Regions from separate parts of the Promicromonospora sp. NPDC019610 genome, predicted to be linked through region 2. Evidence: predicted binding sites of a transcription regulator. Region 2 holds the regulator's gene; the other holds the start of a gene.
What was found. Region 2 encodes Rex, which represses fermentation and respiration genes when NADH is low (regulators of the CRP and FNR family bind a similar motif). Its sites were predicted from a motif close to CTTGTGAANNNNTTCACAAG; they were not measured.

Region 1: mqo (malate dehydrogenase (quinone)) is a predicted target of Rex. The motif match lies at 5,101-5,120, and genes of this name have one in related genera.

The regions. Positions count from the first base shown of each region.
Region 1 covers NZ_JBIRXX010000004.1:220,003-229,929, forward strand. The annotation lists gene ACH45N_RS25855 (hypothetical protein) at 1-1,486, shown strand, start outside; gene ACH45N_RS25860 (ArsR/SmtB family transcription factor) at 1,573-2,148, shown strand; gene ACH45N_RS25865 (MFS transporter) at 2,197-3,465, shown strand; gene mqo (malate dehydrogenase (quinone)) at 3,589-5,082, opposite strand; gene ACH45N_RS25875 (maleylpyruvate isomerase family mycothiol-dependent enzyme) at 5,243-5,932, opposite strand; gene ACH45N_RS25880 (pyridoxal 5'-phosphate synthase) at 6,041-6,694, opposite strand; gene ACH45N_RS25885 (TetR/AcrR family transcriptional regulator) at 6,691-7,344, opposite strand; gene ACH45N_RS25890 (SCO4848 family membrane protein) at 7,471-7,689, opposite strand; gene eis (enhanced intracellular survival protein Eis) at 7,828-9,033, opposite strand; gene ACH45N_RS25900 (GNAT family N-acetyltransferase) at 9,095-9,730, opposite strand; gene ACH45N_RS25905 (GNAT family N-acetyltransferase) at 9,807-9,927, opposite strand, start outside.
Region 2 covers NZ_JBIRXX010000001.1:936,431-946,357, forward strand. The annotation lists gene ACH45N_RS04055 (TrkA family potassium uptake protein) at 1-375, shown strand, start outside; gene ACH45N_RS04060 (30S ribosomal protein bS22) at 610-708, shown strand; gene ACH45N_RS04065 (HAD family hydrolase) at 876-1,670, opposite strand; gene ACH45N_RS04070 (Pr6Pr family membrane protein) at 1,749-2,420, shown strand; gene ACH45N_RS04075 (glutaredoxin family protein) at 2,435-2,683, shown strand; gene ACH45N_RS04080 (redox-sensing transcriptional repressor Rex) at 2,744-3,391, shown strand; gene ACH45N_RS04085 (YceI family protein) at 3,481-4,032, opposite strand; gene ACH45N_RS04090 (MarR family winged helix-turn-helix transcriptional regulator) at 4,252-4,764, shown strand; gene aqpZ (aquaporin Z) at 4,872-5,621, opposite strand; gene ACH45N_RS04100 (histidine phosphatase family protein) at 5,769-6,416, shown strand; gene ACH45N_RS04105 (TlpA family protein disulfide reductase) at 6,416-7,012, shown strand; gene ACH45N_RS04110 (cytochrome c biogenesis CcdA family protein) at 7,012-7,818, shown strand; gene ACH45N_RS04115 (cytochrome c biogenesis protein ResB) at 7,818-9,617, shown strand; gene ccsB (c-type cytochrome biogenesis protein CcsB) at 9,620-9,927, shown strand, end outside.

The DNA of each region.
Region 1 (9,927 bases), on a different contig from region 2:
GGCCGCGGCGGCGCCGACCTACAACCAGCGCAACCACCTCCTCGGGGCCGGCTCCGGCGAGCCGAGCGTGTGGATCACCGCCGCGTTCGACGTCGACGGGCCGATCGATCCCGGGGCCCTGGAGGCCGCCTTCCGCGACCTCGTGGCCGACCACCCGGGCCTGTGGGTCGAGGCGGTCCGCCGGCCCGCGCCCGAGCGGGTGGGCCTCGTGCGGCACGACCCGGACGGCCTGGTCTGGCGGCGGCACGACGGCCCGGTCACCCGCACGGTCGCGGAGACCCGCGAGCACCTGGCGGCCGAGCTCACCCGCCGGTGCGCGCCGTTCGGGTACCCGGCGTTCCTGCCCGCCGCGATCAGCCGGCCCGACCGGTCGACGATCGTGCTGGGCATGGACCACCTGCACACCGATGCCTGGTCCACCACCGTCGTGATCGACGAGCTGGCCGCCCGGTACGCCGAGCGCACCGGGGGAGCGCCGGGCCGGGCCGCCGGTGCCGGGGCCGGTGCTGGGGCGCGGGGCGAGGCCGCTGCCGCGATCCTCGCCGGCGGTGCGGGGCCCGGCCCGGCGCCCGCCGGCCTGTTGCCTCCTGCCGGACTGTTCCCTGCTAGCCCACTGCCTGCCGGCCCACTGCCCGCCGACCTGCCGCCCGCCGGCCTGCCGCCCGCCGGCCTGGCGCCCGCCGACCTGCCGCCCGCCGGCCCGGCGCCCGTCGGCGCCGACGACCTGCGGCTCGCGGCCTGGCACGGCTTCCTGCGCGACCGCGGCTGGGCGCTGCCCACGTTCCCGCTGCCGCTCGGCGTGCCGGAGGGCGAGCGGGTGGCGCAGCGCACCGTCGTGCGCCCGCTGGCCGACGCCGCGGCCGCGGACACCGTCGCGGCGCGCGCCCGGGCGGCCGGCGCGTCGACGTCGGCGGCCGTGCTGGTCACGCTGGCCCGGGCGGTCGCGGACCGGGGCGGGCCCGCCGTCCTGGAGACCCTGCTGCCGGTGCACACCCGCGACGACGCGGCCGCGCGCGGCGCCGTCGGCTGGCACACCACCACGGTGCCGCTGCGGATCGACTCCGGCGCCGGGCACACGCCCGCGAGAGATCGCCGGTGGGGCCCGCCCCCCGCCGTCCGGCCCGCGGTGCCGGACACCGCCCTGGCGGCGACCGGCAAGGCCCTGCGCGCCGCGCGCGAGCTGGCCGCGGTGCCGCTGGAGCAGGTGGTGACGTCGCTGCCCCGGCCGTTGCGGTTCCCGCGGACGGACATCTTCCAGGTGTCGTACCTGGACTACCGCCGCCTGCCGGGGCACGCCGCGGCCGCCGGGCGGCGGGCCCACCACGTGTCGGCCGCGACCCGCGCCGACGATCTGCAGGTCTGGGTCTCCCGCACGGACGCCGGCCTCGCCGTCCGCGCCCGCATGCCCCGCACCGACACGGCGACAGCGACGGTCGACGCCGTCCTGGACCGCTGGTCGGAGCTGCTGAGCGGGCCGGAGGGCTGAGCAGGCCCGCGGTCTGAGCGGGCGCACGGCCGGGGCCGGGTGCGTCGGGGGCGACGGCGTCGGCGGCGCCGTCCTACCCTGCCTGCATGGCAACCGACGACGTCCGCACGCTCACCGAGGCCAGGGCGGTCGCGGCCCTCGCCAACCCGGCGCGGTCCCGCCTCCTCGACTCGCTCACGGCCGAGGGGCCGGCGACGGCGTCGGTGCTCGCCGAGCGGACGGGGCTGGCCGTCGGGAGCATCAGCCACCACATGAAGGTGCTGGCCTCCGCCGCGCTCGTCGAGGAGGCGCCGGAGCTCGCCCGTGACCGGCGCGAACGCTGGTGGCGCCGCGCGGCGCGGTCGATCACCTGGGGCCGGTCGACCCTGCCCCCGGACGCGGAGAGCCAGCGGCAGGCGGTGGCCGCGGAGGAGTTCATGCTGGCGCGCCAGGTCGAACGCGCCCGCACCTGGCTGGAGCGCTCCGAGCAGGACGACGAGTGGAGCAGGGCCGAGCTCTCCACCGACAGCTGGCTGCGCCTCACCCCCGCCGAGCTGCAGCAGCTGAGCGACGAGATCAACCAGGTGGTGCGGCGCTGGAAGGAGCGGGGGAGGGCGGCGACGCCCGACGAGCAGGCCGAGCACGTGTTCCTCTTCGCGCGAGCGTTCCCCTCCCGCCCATAGCCTGCAAGATCCGTTGTACAAGGAGCGTTGTACATATACGCTACCGGCATGACCATCCCCGCCGTGCCCGCCGTCGAGTCAGCGCCCCTGTCCCGCAACCGGGCCTTCGGCCTCCTCTGGCTGGGGGAGGGCGTGAGCGTGGTGGGCAACGCGACGACCTCCATGCTCCTGCCGCTGCTCGCGGTGACGCAGCTCGACGCCGGGCCGGCCTGGATGGGCCTGATCACCGCGGCGGCGTGGCTGCCCTGGCTCCTCATCGGGCTGCCGGTAGGCGCCTGGGTCGACCAGCTCCCGGCCCGGCCGGTGATGATCGTCGCGAACCTGGCCGCCGCCGTCTCGCTCGCGAGCGTGCCCGTGGCGTTCGCGTCGGGGATCCTCACCCTGACCCAGATCGCGGTGGTCGCCCTGGTGGGCGGGGTCTGCACCGTGTTCTTCCGCACGGCCTACCAGGTGTTCCTGCCCGAGGTGGTGCCCGCCGGCCAGCTCGAGGCGGCGAACGCGCGCCTCTTCGGCACGGAGTCGGCGGCCAACGTCGCGGGTCCCGGCCTCGGCGGCCTGCTGGCCCAGTGGCTGACGGCGGCAGTCGGGCTCGCGCTCGACGCCGTGACGTTCCTCTGGTCGGCGGTGTGCCTGTGGCGCATCCGGCCGGCGCGCGCGGTCGCCCCGCCGTCCGGACCGGGCCAGCCGCTCGCGGCGCGCATCCGGGAGGGCGTCGAGCTGGTCCGGCGCGACCGCTACCTCCCGTGGTTCGTGGGCATGGGCGGCGCGTCGAACTTCGGGCTCACCGGCTACGGTGCGCTCCTGGTGCTGTTCCTGGTGCGCGACCTCGGGCTCACGGAGTCAGGGGTCGGCGCGGTGCTGGCGCTGGCGGGAGCAGGCGGCGTCGTCGGGGCCGTGGTCGCGCCGTTCCTGAGCGCGCGGCTCGGCAGCGGGCGGGCCTCCACCGTCCTGCTCGTGGTCTCCGGCCCGACGGCGTTGCTCGTGGGCGCCGGACTGCCCGGATGGGGCGCGGCGATCAGCGGGACGGGCGAGTTCCTGGTCGGCCTGTGCGTCGTGTCGGGCAACGTGATCCGCAACGCGTGGCGGCTCGGCTACGTGCCGGCCGGCCTGCGCGGGCGCGTGATGACGGTCATGCAGGTGGTGAACTTCGGCACCATGCCGGTGGCCGGCGTCGTCGCGGGCTGGCTCGGCGGGGTGCTCGGCGTGCGCGAGACCATCCTGCTCATGGCGGCGGTGCACTGCCTCGCCACGTGGAGCGTGCTGGTCTCGCCGCTGGCCCGGCTCCGCGAGCTCCCGCCGGGCCCGCTGGGCGGCTGACCGGCGCTGCCGCGCAGAAACTGACCGGCGCTGCCGCGCAGAAAGATGAACGCGAGTGTGGTGGCACTCCCAGGACGGGGAGTGCCACCACACCCGCGCTCAGGTGCGGTCGGGGCTGCCGGGTCAGGCGCCGGCCGGGACCTTTTCCGTCGGGGCGAGCTGCGCGGCGTCGTACTCCACGCCGCCGCCGAGGCTCGGCATCATGGAGGTGAGCTGCGGCTTCCACTCGGCGTACCTGCCGGGGAAGCAGCGCTCCAGCAGCCCGGTCATGGCGGCGACGGCGGTCGAGGCGCCCGGGGAGGCGCCCAGCAGGCCGGCGATGGTGCCGTCCTGGGACGCGACCACCTCGGTGCCGAACTCCAGCACGCCGCCCTTGCCCTTGACCCACTTGATGACCTGGACGCGCTGGCCGGCGGTGATCTTCTCCCAGTCGCCCGGCTGCGCCGTCGGCATGAACCGCTGCAGCTCGTGGAACTTGGTCTCCGGGGCGGCCGCGACCTGGCCGATGAGGTAGCTGGTGAGGTCGAGGTTCTTCACGCCGGCGCCCAGCATCGAGAACACGTTGTGCGCGCGCAGCGACGTGATCAGGCCCAGGTACTTGCCCTTCTTGAGGTACTTGGGGCTGAACCCGGCGTACGGGCCGAACATGAGGTAGCTCTGGCCGTCCACGATGCGCGTGTCCAGGTGCGGCACGGACATCGGCGGGGCGCCGACGTCGGCCTTGCCGTAGACCTTCGCGTTGTGCTGGGCGACGAGCTCGGGGTTGGCGGTGCGCAGGAACTCGCCCGAGATCGGGAAGCCGCCGTACCCCCGCGCCTCCTTGATGCCCGACGACTGCAGCAGCGGCAGCGCGCCACCGCCGGCGCCGACGAAGACGAACTTCGCGGTGACGGTGCGCCGGCGGGTGCCGGCGTTCCAGGTGCGGTCGTTCAGGGTCAGGCGCCAGCGACCATCCCGGAGCTTCTTGAGCCCGCGCACCTCGTGGTTCAGGTGCAGCTCGGTGTTGTGCGCGGTGGCGAAGCCGATGAGCTTCTTGGTGAGCGAGCCGAAGTCGACGTCGGTGCCCGCGGCGGCGCGCGTGGCCGCGATGGGCTCGTCGGCGTCGCGGTCCAGGGTCATCAGCGGGGCCCACGAGCCGATGACGGCGGGGTCGGTGCTGAACTCCAGGTCGCTGAACAGCGGGTGCACGCTGAGCGCCTCGTAGCGCCGGCGCAGGAAGTCCACGTTGTCGGCGCCGCGCACGAACGTCATGTGCGGCGTGACGTTGATGAAGTCGGTGCCCTCCATCAGGCCGGCGGTGAGCAGGTGGTTCCAGAACTCGCGGGAGGTGTGGAACTGCTCGTTGATCTTCACCGCCTTGGAGATGTCGACGGAGCCGTCCTTGCGCTCCGGGGTGTAGTTCAGCTCGCAGAGGGCGGCGTGGCCGGTGCCCGCGTTGTTCCACGGGTTCGACGACTCGAGGGCCACCTCGTCGAGGCGCTCGTAGATCCCGACACGCCAGGTCGGCTCGAGGATCGTGAGCAGCGCGCCGAGGGTGGCGCTCATGATCCCCCCGCCGATCAGCGCGACGTCGACCTCTTCGGAGGGACGCGGGGCTGTCTGGAGGTAAGAAGTCACGCTCAGAAAGATAGCGCGCTTGTGAAAAGCGGAACGAGCGCTGTGGCATGAATCACGTGATGTGTGCCGTGACCTCGCTCACGGTATGGGGAGCGGCGCGGCCACGCCGTCCGCTGTTGCTGCTGCGGCGGCGCGCGTGGTCACCACGCGGCCGCCGGGCTCAGCGAGCGGGCGTCGCCGACGGCCAGGGGCCCAGCTCGGGCAGGTCGCCCGGCAGGGGCGTCGCCGGGACGCGTCCGGCCAGCCAGGCGGTGACGTCGCGCGGGTCGCCCGCGACGTCGTCCACGGACACGCCGTCCGGCAGCCGCACCGCGAGGAACGCGCGGAGGTGCGCGCACAGCGCGTCGTCCCACGTCTCGTACCCGACCTCCTGCGCGGTGCCGGCCAGGGCGTCGACCGAGTGGATGCGCACCTCGCGCCACCAGGCGAGCAGGCAGCCCGACAGCGGCCCGCCGCGGTACCCGCTCGGGGCGTCCCACAGCGGCGAACCGGGCTCCGGCCAGGCCTGGGCCAGGTCGTCGCGCAGCTCGCCGAGGACCGTCAGGTGCTCGGCCACGGTGCGCCCGGCGCCCGCCTCGATGCCCGCGGCGCGGGCCTCCGGGCTGGCGTAGACGGGCACCACCTCGCCGCGCTCGGCGGCCCGCGCCTGCCCGAGCATCGCCGTGGCCAGGCCCGCGACGTGCGCCAGCACGTGCCCGCGGGTCCAGCCGTCCAGGGTCGACGGACCGGCGAGGTCGTCGGCGGTCAGCCGCCCGACGGCGGACAGGAGGTCGTCCAGCCCCGACGCCGCGTCGGCGCGGGCGTGGGCGATCAGGTCGGTGGTGGGCGCGGCGGTCGAGATGGTGCTCACGGGGATGTCCCTTCGTCGGGGCGTGCTGTGGTGGGCGGGTCAGACGCGCAGGTCACCCCGAGGGGCCTGCGGGTCTGACCCGTGGTACGTCGGGCGGGCGGACGCCGGTCAGGGCCAGAGCAGGCCGGTCGACCAGCCGTCGGCCGTCGCCCGGTACAGCAGCCGCGTGTGCGGGCCGTCGTCCGGCGCCTGCCAGAACTCGACCTCCGTCGGCGCGAGCACGTACGCGGTCCAGTCCGGGGCGGCGAGCCCGGGGTCGGCGGTGACGGCGCGCAGCGCCTCGGCGAACGCGTCCGCGTACTCCTCCGGGGACCCGAGCGGCTCGCTCTGGTGGTTCACCAGCCCCGAGGCGCGCGACAGGTCCGACCGCGCGACGAAGTCCGCCCGGCTCGCCTCCGCACCGGCCGACGCCACCGTGCCCGTCACCTTGACCTGCCGCCCCAGCTCCGGCCAGAAGAACGTCAGCGCCGCGTTCGGGTTCGCCGCCAGGTCACGCCCCTTGGGGCCCGTGGACTGCGACGCGAACCACCAGCCGTCCGCCGTCACGTCCTTGAGCACCAGGGTGCGGGCGTGCACCCGCCCGGCGGCGTCCGCCGTCGACAGCGTCGCCGCCTGCGGGGCCAGCAGACCGCCGTCGATCGCCTGCTCGATCCACGTCACGAACAGCTCGTGCGGCGTGGCCGGTGCGGCCGCGGTGTCGAAGACCGGCAGCCCCGGCCGGGCAAAGGTGGGCAGCGCGCGCAGGCGCTCGCGGAACGTCACGAGTTCTCCTTCGGGGTCGGCGAGGCCGGGTTCGGCTGGTCCTGCGGCGGCCGGTCCTGGTGCGGCCGGTCCTGCGGCGGCCGGTCCTGCGGCGGCCGGTCCTGCGTCAGGAGGCCGACGAAGCCGCGCACCGCGGCGTCGAGCGCGCCGGGATCCCGCGTGGCCCGGGCCAGGACGTAGCCGCCCTGGATGATCGCGAGGGCGGCGTGCGCGCGGTCGCGGGCGACGTCGCCGGGCAGCCCGGTCTCGCGGAAGATCTGGGTGACGGCGCCGAGCAGCCGCACGAAGTAGGCGGTCACGACGTCGTGCAGGCCGTCGTCGTCCATCACCGCCTGGTCGGCGGTGAGGCGGCCGATCTTGCAGCCGGCCAGCGCGTCGCGCGGCCGTTCGAGGTACGCGACCAGCCGTTCGACGGCGGGGGAGTCGCCGCCCAGCGTGCGCATCGCGCGGGTGAGCGCGTCGTCCACGGTGGCGCCGACGGCGGTCACGGCGAGGTCGTGCTTGGTGGGGAAGTGGTGGTACAGGCTGCCCTGCCCGACGCCGGACGCGGCCAGCACGGCGCGCGGGCTCGTGGGCCCGACGCCCTGGGCGGCGAAGAGGTCCTGCGCGGCGCCGACGAGCCGCTCACGTGCGGAGGTGCTGCTGCTCATGCCTGCACCATACCTACCTCCAGGTATGGTGCCAACCGAATACTCCCGGTCAGGGGGTCGGGCGGGTGTGGTCGCGCCGGGACCTGGCGGCGCGCGGCCAGATCTCGACGCGTCAGCGGGGCGGCGTCAGAACAGGGTGAGCACGCCCAGGACGCCGACGGCCAGGGCCAGCGCGAGCGACACACCGATCAGCACGCTGTGCACGGTGAGGAACGTCGTGGCCCGGCCGTCGGCGTCGCGCGACCGGGGGTCGGCGACGATGCGCTGCCAGAACCGCGGCCAGATGAGCAGGTTCCACAGCGCGGTGACGATGAGTACGACGGACCAGCCGACAGGAATATCCACCCGCCGATTATCCGCCGCCCTGCTCGCCGTCCGGACTCGCCCACCGATGGCGTTGAGCACAGCGGTTGCTGCCAGGATCGACGCCGTTCTGGCAGGAACTGCTGTGGTCGACATCGCCCGGCCGGCGGCGGGCGACGGTCAGAAGTAGTCCCGGACGTGGAGCTGGCGACCGCCGAACAGGGTCGACAGCGCGGCGTCGTGGTCCGGCGGGCCGGTGAGATGGCCCGCGATCCGCAGGTTCGCCGCCGACTGGGCCCCCGTGTACAGCAGCGCCAGCCCGTTCGGGCTGAGCACGGGCCGCGCGTGGTGCGCGTCGTCGACGTCGACGGCGTCGCGCTCCACGTGCGTGACGCCGTCGGACACCGTGAGCGTCCACGCCCCGGCGAGCTCCTCCGCGCCCCGGACGGCGAACGGCACGCGCGCACCCTCCAGCGGCGTCGCGATCCCGCCGAGCGCCCCGGCCACGTCCAGGATCCGCAGCATGTACGGGTGGGCGGAGTGCACGGTCGTGGTCAGGTCGGGCAGCACCAGCCACGCGGGATCGAGGCCCGACGTCGCCACACGCGCCGTGCCGACCACCGTCGAGAAGCTGCCGAGGGTGCGCCACAGGGCCCGGGCGGCGTCCGGCGTCAGCGCGATCAGGTCGTCGATCTCCATGACCGTCGTGGCCGGCGTGTAACCGTCGCCGCGGGTCCAGCTCGCGAAGCCGACCACCTCGCCCGCGGCGTCGAGGGCCAGCGTGACACCCGTGTAGTCGGCGAAGAACTTCTCCGGTGGCGTCCAGAACGGCTTCTCCGCCCGCGAGACCGGCCCGTTCTGCGCGGCGGCCCAGCGGCGGTGGACGGCGACGACGGCGTCGAAGTCGGCCGTCGTGGCCCGGCGGGTCACCACGCCCGCGGGCGCCGGCACGCGGTTCAGGTTCTGCAGCGGCACGTCGACGTCGTCGAACGAGCCCACCACCTCGTAGCCCAGGCGGCGGTAGATGCCCGGCGCCGACGGGAAGAGCGTGGAGAGGACGTCGCCCTGCTCGCGGGCCTCGTCGAGCGCCGCGCGGAACAGGCGCGCGAGATGTCCGGAGCCACGCCGCTCGGGCTCGACGGCGACCCCTGCCACGCCCGCCGTCGGCACGCGGGCGCCGTGGAACCACGACGTGAACCCGTACACCCGCAGGCGGGCGGCCAGCCCCTCGCCGTCGAACGCGCCCCACTCCCGGAAGCCCGAGGCGGCCCACTCCTCCGCGGTCGGAACCTCGCGACCCCCGGCGGGCACACCGAACGCCTCGCCGCCCAGCCGGGTGTAGTCGGGCTGGTCGGCGTACTCGATCCGGCGCACGGTGAGGGTCATGCTGGCGACCCTAGGCAACGGGTGAGGAGGGGGGCGAGCTCAAAACGTCTTCTCGATAGACCTAGTCGCCGAAGTAGGCGACCTGGTCCTCCGCCGGGTGCGGGCGCAGCAGCGGCGTGCGCGTGACCTCCAGCGGTTCCGGCGTGAGCAGGCCCTGCAGCTCGGCGTCGGCCGTGCGGTTGCCGGGCGCGAGGCCGTCGTCCGCCACGAGGTCGCGCTGGAACAGGACGGCGTCCCGCCAGGCGCCGAGCTTCCAGCCGATCTTCTCGAACGAGCCCGCGCGCTGGAACCCGACCGCCTCGTGCAGCGCGATCGCGGGGTCGTTCGGCAGCACGATGCTCGCGACGACGCGGTGGTAGCCGCGGCGCGCGAGCCGCGCCAGGAGCGCCTCGTACAGGGCGCGGCCGCCGCCGGCGCGCTGGTGCTCGGTCGCGACGTAGACGTTGGTCTCGAGCGTCCAGCGGAACGTCGGACGGTCCGCGAACGGCTTGGCGTAGGCGAAGCCCACGACCGTGCCGTGCGACTCCAGCACCAGCCACGTCTCGCGGCCGAAGAAACGCTCGATGCGGCGCGTCATCTCGCGGGCGTCCGGCGGGCGGGTCTCGAACGTCGCCGCCGAGTCGGCGACGAAGGGGGCGTAGATGGCGGCGCAGGCTGCGGCGTCGTCGGGAGTCGCGACGCGGACGATGCTGTCCATGCACGGATCCTGTCGTGTTCCGCGCGGGCAGGACGATCGCAACACTGAATTGACGGCGACCTGCTGAGCAGGTAGATCAGCCCGGCTCGCCCGCGGGCGGCGCGTCCCCCAGTGCGGGCGCCAGGTCCTTCTGCAGCCGCATGACGTCGTGCCACCGGCCGTGCTTCCAGCCGATCTGGTGGAACGTGCCGACCACC
Region 2 (9,927 bases):
ACGCCCCAGATCTGGGCCAAGGCGATCTCCGCCGAGCACGGCCGGATCCTGACCCGGATCGGCGCGCATCATGTCGTCTTCCCGGAGGCGGACGCCGGTTCGCGCGTTGCCCACCTCGTCAGCGGCAAGCTGCTCGACTACATCGAGGTCGAGGACGGCTTCACCATCGTGAAGATGCGCCCGCCCCGTGAGGCGCAGGGCTTCACGCTGGCGCAGTCGAACATCCGCAAGCGGTACGGGATCACCGTGATCGGGGTGAAGTCGCCGGGCGTGGACTTCGTCTACGCGACGCCGGAGACCCGGGTCTCCGCCAACGACCTGCTCGTCTGCTCCGGCCACGCCGACCTGCTGGAGCGGTTCGCGGCCCGGCCCTGAGCGGGGCCGCGGACGGGTCCGTCGGCCGGCCGGGGAGGCAGGTCCGGCGCACCTCACACCGCCGTCGATTACGGGGCGCGCGGCAGAGCAGGTAGCCTAGGTAGCGGACTCCTTTTCGTGTTGGTCGGCCATCGTCACTATGGCGTCACTGTCCCGGACCAACCGTGGACCATTTCGCCGCGCGGCCCGTCGTCGGGCTGCCGCCGACCGACCGACCGAACATTGCGAGGACCTATGGGCTCCGTCATCAAGAAGCGCCGCAAGCGCATGGCCAAGAAGAAGCACCGCAAGCTGCTTCGCAAGACGCGCCACCAGCGCCGCAACAAGAAGTGACGCGCGCGCCGTCGGGCGCGTGACGAGCAGGCCCGGCCCCTTGAGGGGCCGGGCCTTCTTTTTGTGCTCCCGCCAGGGTGTCGAGATCGGTCCCTTGCACCGAGATCGGCCGATCGATGGACCGATCTCGATGCAACCGACCGAACTCGACGCCGGGACAGCCGGGCCTAGTGCCCGCGCAGCCGCCGTCGGGCCGCCCGCAGCACCAGGCCGAGCACCCAGGCCGCCCCGGCCCACGACGCCGTCCGGACCCCCCGCCCGGCCGCGCGCTGCGACCGTCCGCGGAACTCGCGGATGGGCCAGCCGACCTCTTGCGCGTGCCGGCGCAGCCGCAGGTCGGGGTTGATGGGGCAGGGATGGCCCACGGACCGCATCATCGGCAGGTCGTTGAGCGAGTCGCCGTAGGCGTAGCTCTCGTCGAGGTCGATGGCCTCGGCGTCGGCGAGCGAGACGATGGCGTCCGCCTTGGCCTGGCCGTGCATCAGGTCGCCGGTGAGCCGGCCGGTGTAGAACCCGTCCTTGTGCTCGGCCACGGTGCCGAGCCCGCCCGTGGCGCCGAGGCGGCGGGCGATGAGCTGCGCGATCTCCACGGGCGTGGCCGTCACCAGCCACACCTGGTGGCCGGCCGCGATGTGCTCGTCCAGCAGCCGGCGCGTGCCGGGGTAGATCCGCAGCGAGAGGACGGCGTCCCACACCTCCTCGCCGAGGGTGGCGATCTCCGCGACGCTGCGCCCCGCGATGAGCGAGAGCGCGCGGTCGCGCACCTGGTCGATCTCCTCGCGGTTCTCGCCCCACAGCAGGTATCGCGCCTGGATCAGGGCGAACCTCAGGATGTCCCGCGTACCGAAGAACTTGCGCTGGTACGCCGACTTGGCCAGGTGAAAGGCGCTCGCACCGCGGATGATCGTGTTGTCGACGTCGAAGAACGCCGCGGTGGCGGACGAGGGGAGCGTCGACGGCATGGAGGTCACTCTATCGGCGTGCCACAGCACGCAAGTCCTCGCCGGGCACCGGCGCAGAAGCGCTGGTAGAACCGGGGAGTGACGCAGAACATCCGGACCTCCGAGGGGGCCGCGCTCGCGCGGTTCCTTCACCTGCTGGTCGCGGTGCTCGCCCTCGGCGGCTTCGCTATCGAGTTCGTCATCGCGCTGACCAGCGGCCCAGGGTTAGCCCCCACGCACGCCGAACGGATGGTCCGGTTCTTCAGCTACTTCACCATCCAGTCGAACCTCCTCGTCGGCGGGACGTCGCTGGCGCTCGTGCTCGACCCCCGCAGGGACGGCCCGGTGTTCCGCGTGCTGCGTCTCGACGGCCTGCTGTGCATCGCCGTCACGGGGATCGTCTACAACACCGTGCTCCGCGGCCTCGAGATGGTGGGCGGCGCCGGGCCGGTGCCGAACACGATGCTGCACGTCCTGGCGCCGCTGTTCGCGGTGGTCGTCTGGGTGTGGGTGGGCCCGCGCCCCCGCATCACGGCGGCCACGGTGTGGTGGTCGGTGGCGTACCCCGTCGCCTGGCTGGTCTACACGTTCGTGCGCGGCGCGGTCACGGGCTGGTACCCGTACCCGTTCCTGGACGCAGGCGACCTGGGTCACGCGGGCGCGCTGACCAACGCGGCCGGCGTCGCCGTGGTCTTCCTCGTGCTGGCCTGGGGCGTGCGCTGGGCGGACGGGCGGCTGCCGGACACCGACCGTTCGCTGGCCCGCACGTGACGTAACCTCGGGGCGTGACCACTGCCGCCGAGACCCGGGTCGTTCTCTACACACGCGAGGCGTGCCATCTGTGCGAGGACGCACGCGCCGTCGTCGAGAAGGTGTGCGAGAGCTCGGGGACCGCGTGGCGCGAGGTCGACATCGACAGCGCGCCCGAGCTGCGCGACAAGTACGGGGAGTACGTCCCCGTGCTCGAGGTGGACGGTGTCCAGCAAGGTTTCTGGCGCGTGGACGGTGCGCGCCTGGCACGCCTCCTGGCATGATCGTCCAGGCAGTGTGTGCGTACGCCCGCGACACAGTGGTCGCGGGGAGGGGAGCAGCACGTGGTCGAACTCAGTGACGGGACAGTCCCGGCAGCAACCGTAGGGAGGCTGCCGTACTACCTGCGCGCCCTGCGTGACCTCGCGGCCGAGGGGGTGGACCTCACCTCCTCGACGGAGCTCGCCGAACGGTCGGGCGTGAGCTCGGCGCAGCTGCGCAAGGACCTCTCGTACCTGGGTTCGTTCGGCACGCGCGGCGTCGGGTACGACGTCGAGTCGCTCGCCTCGTACATCACGGTCGCCCTGGGGCTCGAGACGGAGCACCGGCTGGCGATCGTCGGCATCGGCAACCTGGGGCACGCCCTGGCGAACTACTCCGGGTACGCGACGCGCGGCTTCCAGGTCGTGGCGCTGCTCGACGCGTCGCCCGACGTCGTGGGCACGCGCGTGGCGGGCGTGACCGTCGAGCACGTGCGCGGGGTGGCCGAGGTCATCGAGCGCGAGCGGGTGTCCATGGTCGTCCTGGCGCTGCCTGGCCACGGCGCCCAGGACGTGGCCGACGCCGTGGTCGGCTCGGGCGTCCGGGAGATCCTGAACTTCGCGCCGGTGGCGCTCCAGGTGCCGGACGACGTGGTGGTGCGTTCGGTCGACGTCGGCGGCGAGCTGCAGATCCTGGCGTTCCACGCGGCCGCCCGCGCCGCGGCCCTCTGACCCACAAAAAACGCTGAGTGCGGGGTATTTGTTGGATCAAGCAGCTTGATCCAACAAATACCCCGCACTCAGCGGGGGTGGGGTGGGGCTCAGCCCTTGGCGATCGCGCTGACGTCCAGCGTGATCTTGACCTTGTCGCCCACCAGGAAGCCGCCGGTCTCCAGCGTGGCGTTCCACGTGAGGCCGAAGTCCTTGCGGTTGACCTCGAGGTTCGCCTCGAAGCCGGCGCGGTCGTTGCCGAACGGGTCCTTGGCGGTGCCGGTGAACTCGGTCTCGAGCTCGACACCCTTGGTGATGCCGTTGATGGTGAGGTCGCCCGAGATGATGTAGTCGTCGCCGTCGGCCTTGATGTCGGTCGAGGAGAACGTCCAGGTCGGCTTCTCGTCGGCGTGCCAGAAGTCGGCGCTCTTCAGGTGGCCGTCACGACCGGCGTCGCCGGTGCTCACGGAGGCCGCGTCCAGCTCGGCGGTGACGCTCGACGACTCCAGGTCCTCGCCCACCGTGATGGTGCCCGAGGTGACGGCGATGCTGCCGCGCACCTTCGCGATCCCGGCGTGGCGGACGGAGAAGGAGGCAGCGGTGTGGGAGGGGTCGATCTCGTAGACGCCGGTGGTGAGACCTGCGGGGAGCGGGGTGGCCATCAGGGGGACTCCTTGTGGGTGTGACGGTTGAGGTAGATAGTTGAGGGATCAACTAGATCTGCTGCGTTCCAACATAACGGGTCCCGTAACGTATTCCTAGAGGGCGCCCGGCACGTCGCAGATCACATTCGCGCGGCGGGCCATCATGGCTCTCGGCGTGACGGCGACACCCGGGCCGGCCCTCCTGGCAGCTCGGCGAGCACGAAGGCGGTGGGCGAAGTGGCAGCGGAGACGATCCAGGGTTCCGATCTCTGGCTGACCGAGGAGCAGCAGGGCTCCTGGCGGCACTATCTCGAGGGGACCGCGCGGTTCGTGGAGGCGCTCAGCGCGGTGCACGACCGGACCCTCGACCTCTCGCTCGGGGAGTACAGCCTGCTGGTGCAGCTCTCGGAGGCTCCGGAGCGCACCATGCGCATGTCGACGCTCGCGGACGGCCTGGTGCTGTCGCGCAGCCGTCTCACGCACACGGTCGCGCGCATGGAGGCGCGCGGGCTCGTGGAGCGCCGGGCGGCGGAGGGCGACCGGCGCGGCGTGAACTGCACCATGACCGACGCCGGCTACGCGGCGCTGGAGGTGTCGGCGCCCGGCCACGTCGCGGCGGTACGCCGGATCATGGTGGAAGCGCTGGACCCCGAGGAGTTCGCGATGCTCGGGCGCATCATGGCCAAGGTCGCGGAGTCCTCGAAGATGTCGGGCGGCACGGAGGAAGGCCTCACGGCCCTGTGCGACTGAACGCGTCCCGCGGTACGCGACCGACCGCGGCAGCGGGCACGGGTCAGACGCACAGGTCCCCCGGGTGACCTGTGCGTCTGACACGGGGAAGGTGGGGATGATCGGGCCTACTCGGTCAGCACGCGGCTGAACATGGGGCGGTAGGCGTACCCCGCCACCAGGGCGCCGAGGATCGGGAACAGCAGGAACACCCAGAGCTGCCCCCAGGCCCAGCCGCCGGCGTAGATCGCGGTGGCGATGGAGCGGGCGGGGTTCACCGACGTGTTCGTGATCGGGATCGAGACCAGGTGGATCAGCGTGAGGGTCAGGCCGATCGCCAGCGGGGCGAACCCGGGGGAGGCGATCCGCGCCGTCGTGCCGAGGATGACGAACAGGAAGACCGCGGTGAGGACCGTCTCGGTCAGGATCGCGGAACCGAGCCCGAAACCGTCCGGGGAGTGCTCGCCGAAGCCGTTGGCCGCGAAGCCCGACTCGCGTGCCGCGTCGAAGTAGCCGTCCGGCCCGCCGAGGGCGATCAGCGCCAGCACGCTGGAGCCGAGCACGCCGCCGATGATCTGCGCCACGACATAGCCGCCGACGTCGTTCCAGGAGAACCGGCCCGAGGCCGCCAGGCCCAGCGTGACGGCCGGGTTGAAGTGGCCGCCCGAGATCGGGCCGAGCGCGAACGCGCCGACCACGACGGTGAGGCCGAAGGCCAGGGCGACCCCGAGGAAGCCCACGCCCACCGTGTTGGTCTCGGCGTCAGGGAAGTTGGCTGCGAAGACCGCGGTGCCGCAGCCACCCAGCACCAGCACGAACGTGCCCAGCGCCTCGGCAGCCAGGCGTGCGTACATGGCAGGCGATGCTGTCTCACTCATGTGGAGCCCCCTTGCTTGCATCGGACGGTTTCATGGCGAAACCTTTCCGCTGAATGTAGGTCGGCCCTGGCGGATCGGCGCGAGATGACGTAATCCACACTCGCTGGAGGTCACGGGCACCCAGGGTCGGATGGGAGACTGTGGGTCATGGTTTCCACGACGGTTCACCTGCTGCGTCACGGCGAGGTGTACAACCCCGACGGCCTGCTGTACGGGCGCCTGCCCGGCTACCGGCTGTCCGACCGTGGCCAGGCGATGGCCAAGATCGTCGCCGACCACCTGACGAGCACCGGCCGGGACGTGACCCGCGTGGTGGCCTCCCCCCTGCAGCGCGCGCAGGAGACGGCCGCCCCCGTGGCGCAGGGCTTCGGCGTCGAGCTCGCCACCGACGACCGCATCATCGAGGCCGACAACCGGTTCGAGGGCCTGGTCGTCTCCGGTCCCGGCGGCGGGGCGCTGAAGAACCCGCGCAACTGGCCGCACCTGTGGAACCCGTTCCGGCCGTCGTGGGGCGAGCCCTACACGGCCCAGGTCGAGCGCATGCGCGCCGCCGTCGAGGACGCGCGCCGCGCCGCGGAGGGCCACGAGATCGTGCTGGTCAGCCATCAGCTCCCCATCTGGCTCACGCGCCGGGCGCTCGAGGGCGGGACCCTCTGGCACGACCCGCGAAACCGGCAGTGCAACCTCGCGTCCCTGACGTCCCTGCACTTCGAGGACGACCGGTTCGTCGGTCTGCACTACACGGAGCCCGCCGCGGAGCTCTACGACGGCGCGAGCAAGGTCGCCGGCGCGTGATGCGGGGCAAGACCGTCAAGGCGGTCCAGTGGGTAGTGGTCGTCGGCATCGTGCTCGGCCTCGTCGTGTCGCTCGCCGCATGCAGCCCGGAGGACTCGGGCGCCGGCGACGTCGTCGGGCAGGGGTACGTCTCCGGTGACGGTTCGGTCCAGACGTACGACGTCGGGGAACGCAAGGGGCCCGTGACCATCACGGGCACCGACTTCGAGGGCAACGACGTCGACACCTCCGGGTGGGCCGGCGACGTGGTGGTCGTGAACACCTGGTACGCCTCGTGCGCGCCGTGCCGCGCCGAGGCCCCCGAGCTCGTCGACCTCGCGGGGTCGAAGGACGGCGTGCAGTTCCTCGGCATCAACACGGAGGACGACGCCGGCGCCGCCCAGGCGTTCCAGCGCACGTTCGAGGTGCCCTACCCGAGCATCGAGGACCGCACCGGCAAGGTGATCGCGGGCCTGTCCGGCGTCGTGCCGCTGCAGGCCGTGCCGTCCACCGTGGTGCTGGACCAGGAGGGCAACGTGGCCGCGCGCGTCATCGGGCAGGTGGAGGGCTCCACGCTGGAGGCCCTCATCGACGAGGTCGTGGCGGAGGCCGCCTGATGCTCTCGACCGGCGCCCTCGCCACCGCCGTCGGCGGCGGCTTCGCGAGCACGGCCTTCAGCGGGTCCCTGCTCCTGGCGGTGCCCGTGGCGCTGCTCGCAGGCCTCGTCTCGTTCGCCTCGCCGTGCGTGCTGCCGCTCGTGCCCGGCTACGTCGGGTACGTGAGCAGCATGGCCGCCGCGTCGGCCGGCACGACCCCCGGGATCGTGACGACGCGCACCAAGCCGGCGCGCGGCCGCGTGGTCGGCGGCGTCGCGCTGTTCGTGCTCGGCTTCACCGTCGTGTTCGTCTCGTTCGGGGCCGCGTTCGGCAGCCTGGGCGCCTACCTGGTGCGCTGGGAGGACGTGATCATCCGCGTGCTCGGCGCCGTGGTGATCCTGCTCGGCCTCGGGTTCCTCGGAGCCGTCCCGTTCCTGCAGCGCGAGGCCCGGTTCCACCTGACGCCGCGCGCCGGTCTGTGGGGCGCGCCGCTGCTCGGCGTCGTCTTCGGGCTCGGCTGGACGCCCTGCATCGGCCCGACCCTCGGCGCCGTGCAGGCGCTCGCGATCGACGAGGCCTCGGCCGGTCGCGGCGCCCTGCTCGGCGTCGCGTACTGCATCGGGCTGGGTGTGCCGTTCCTGCTCGTGGCCCTCGGGCTGCAGAGCTCGGAGCGCATGCTGGACTTCCTGCGCAAGCACCGTCTCGCGGCGCTGCGGATCGGCGGCGGGCTGCTGGTGCTGGTCGGGCTGCTGCTGGTCACCGGGCTGTGGACGCAGATCACCGGGGCCATGCAGCTCTGGATCGGTGGATTCGAGACGGTGATCTGATGGCCGGTCGAACCAGCAGCAGGGACGGCGCCCGGGACACCACCCGGGACCGCAGCGACGGCACCTACGTGCCCGAGGGCATCGCGGACGCGTTCACGCAGGGCGAGCCGGGCGAGGCGCACGACACCCCGGCGTCCGACCCGAAGGGGCAGAAGCCGGAGCGGCCTACCGTGCCAACGCTGGGCCTGGTGGGCACGCTGCGCTGGATGTGGCGCCAGCTCACCTCGATGCGCGTGGCGCTCATGCTGCTGATGCTGCTCGCCGTCGCCGCCGTGCCCGGGTCGGTGCTCCCGCAGCGCAACCAGGACGCCGCCGGGGTGCTCGAGTACCTCGCCGACCACCCGACCGCCGGGGACTGGCTCGACAAGGCCGGCTTCTTCGACGTCTACACGTCGGTCTGGTTCTCCGCCATCTACATCCTGCTCTTCGTCTCGCTCGTGGGCTGCATCCTCCCGCGCTCGGCGGCGCACTACCGCGCCCTGCGCGGCCGCCCGCCACGCGTGCCGTCCCGGTTCAACCGGTTCCCGGCCAAGGCCACGGTGACCACCGGCGTCTCGCCCGAGGAGGCGGCCGACGCCGTCGCCGCCCGCCTGCGCGGCAGGCTCTCCTGGCTGCCGACCTTCCGGGTGGACCGGGGCGAGGAGGCCGCCCGCGGACGACGTCCCGCGGCGGCCACCGTGAGCGCCGAGCGCGGCTACCTCCGCGAGACCGGCAACCTCGTCTTCCACCTGGCCCTCGTCGGCCTGCTGGTCTCCGTCGCGACCGGCCAGATGCTGCACTACCGCGGCCAGGCCATCGTCACCGAGGGCCGGGGCTTCGCCAACGCCGTCGTGGACTACGACACCTTCGAGAAGGGCGGCTGGTTCCGCCCCGGCTCGCTGGTGCCGTTCTCGATGACGCTCGACAAGTTCGAGTCGGAGTTCGCGAGCGACACGGTGGCCTTCGCCCAGGCGCGCGACTTCACCGCGCACGTGACGGTGACCGAGCCGTCCGGCGAGGAGCGGCCCGAGCAGATCAAGGTGAACCACCCGGTCGTCGTCGACGGCGCCAAGATCTACCTCCAGGGCAACGGCTTCGCCCCCGAGATCACCGTGCACGACGCCAAGGGCGAGGTCGCCTTCTCCGGCCGGGTCACGTTCATCCCCGAGGACACGATGTACACCTCCCGCGGCGTGGTGAAGGTGCCGGACGTGTCGCCCGGGCTGGACCAGATCGGGCTCGTCGGCTACTTCCTGCCGACGGCGGAGGTGAACGAGGACGGGTCGGCCCGCTCGGCGTTCCCGCAGCCCGTGGACCCGCTGCTCGTGCTCGAGGTGTACACGGGTGACTTGGGGCTCGACGACGGCTCGCCGCAGAACGTGTACGAGCTCGACACGGCGTCGCTCACCCCGGCCCTGGAGGACTCCGGCGAGCGCGTCAAGGTGCTGGCACGGCCCGGCGAGACCGTGGACCTACCGGACGGGCTCGGCACCCTGACCCTCGGCGAGGACCTCCCGCGGTACGTGGCGCTCGACCTGCGGCACGACCCGTCGCTGGCGTTCGTGCTCGTCTTCGCGCTGCTCGCGCTCGCGGGGCTCACCGTCTCGCTCTTCACACCGCGGCGTCGCGTCTGGGTGCGGGCGTACGACGCGGACGGCGTTACGGTGGTCGAGGTCGCGGGGCTCGCGCGGGGCGACGACGCCGGCCTCCAGGCCGAGGTCGACCGCGCCGTGGGGGCGGTGCCGGGAGCGGAACCCGGACCGGCGGCCACCGGACAAGCTCAGGAACCGCGCATCGAGACCGGATCGGAAAAGGACTGAACATGGAGCTGGCAAACCTGAGCGTGCTGCTCGTCTGGGGCGCCGCGACGGCGCTCGCGATCGGGCTCATCGCGTTCTCGGTGGACCTCTCGCGCCTGTCGGGCGCGAAGGTCGACGCGCGGGACGCGGCGCGGGGCCGCGAGAAGGTGAGCGTCGGCGCGGGGGCCGGGGACGACGTGCCCGGCCTGATCGACACGAGGTCCGCGGCCCCCGCCGCGGCGGCCGGGCCGGTGAACCGCAAGTTCGCCGGGATCGGGATGTCCGTGACCTGGCTGGCCGCGGCGCTGCTGCTGGTCGCGATCGTCCTGCG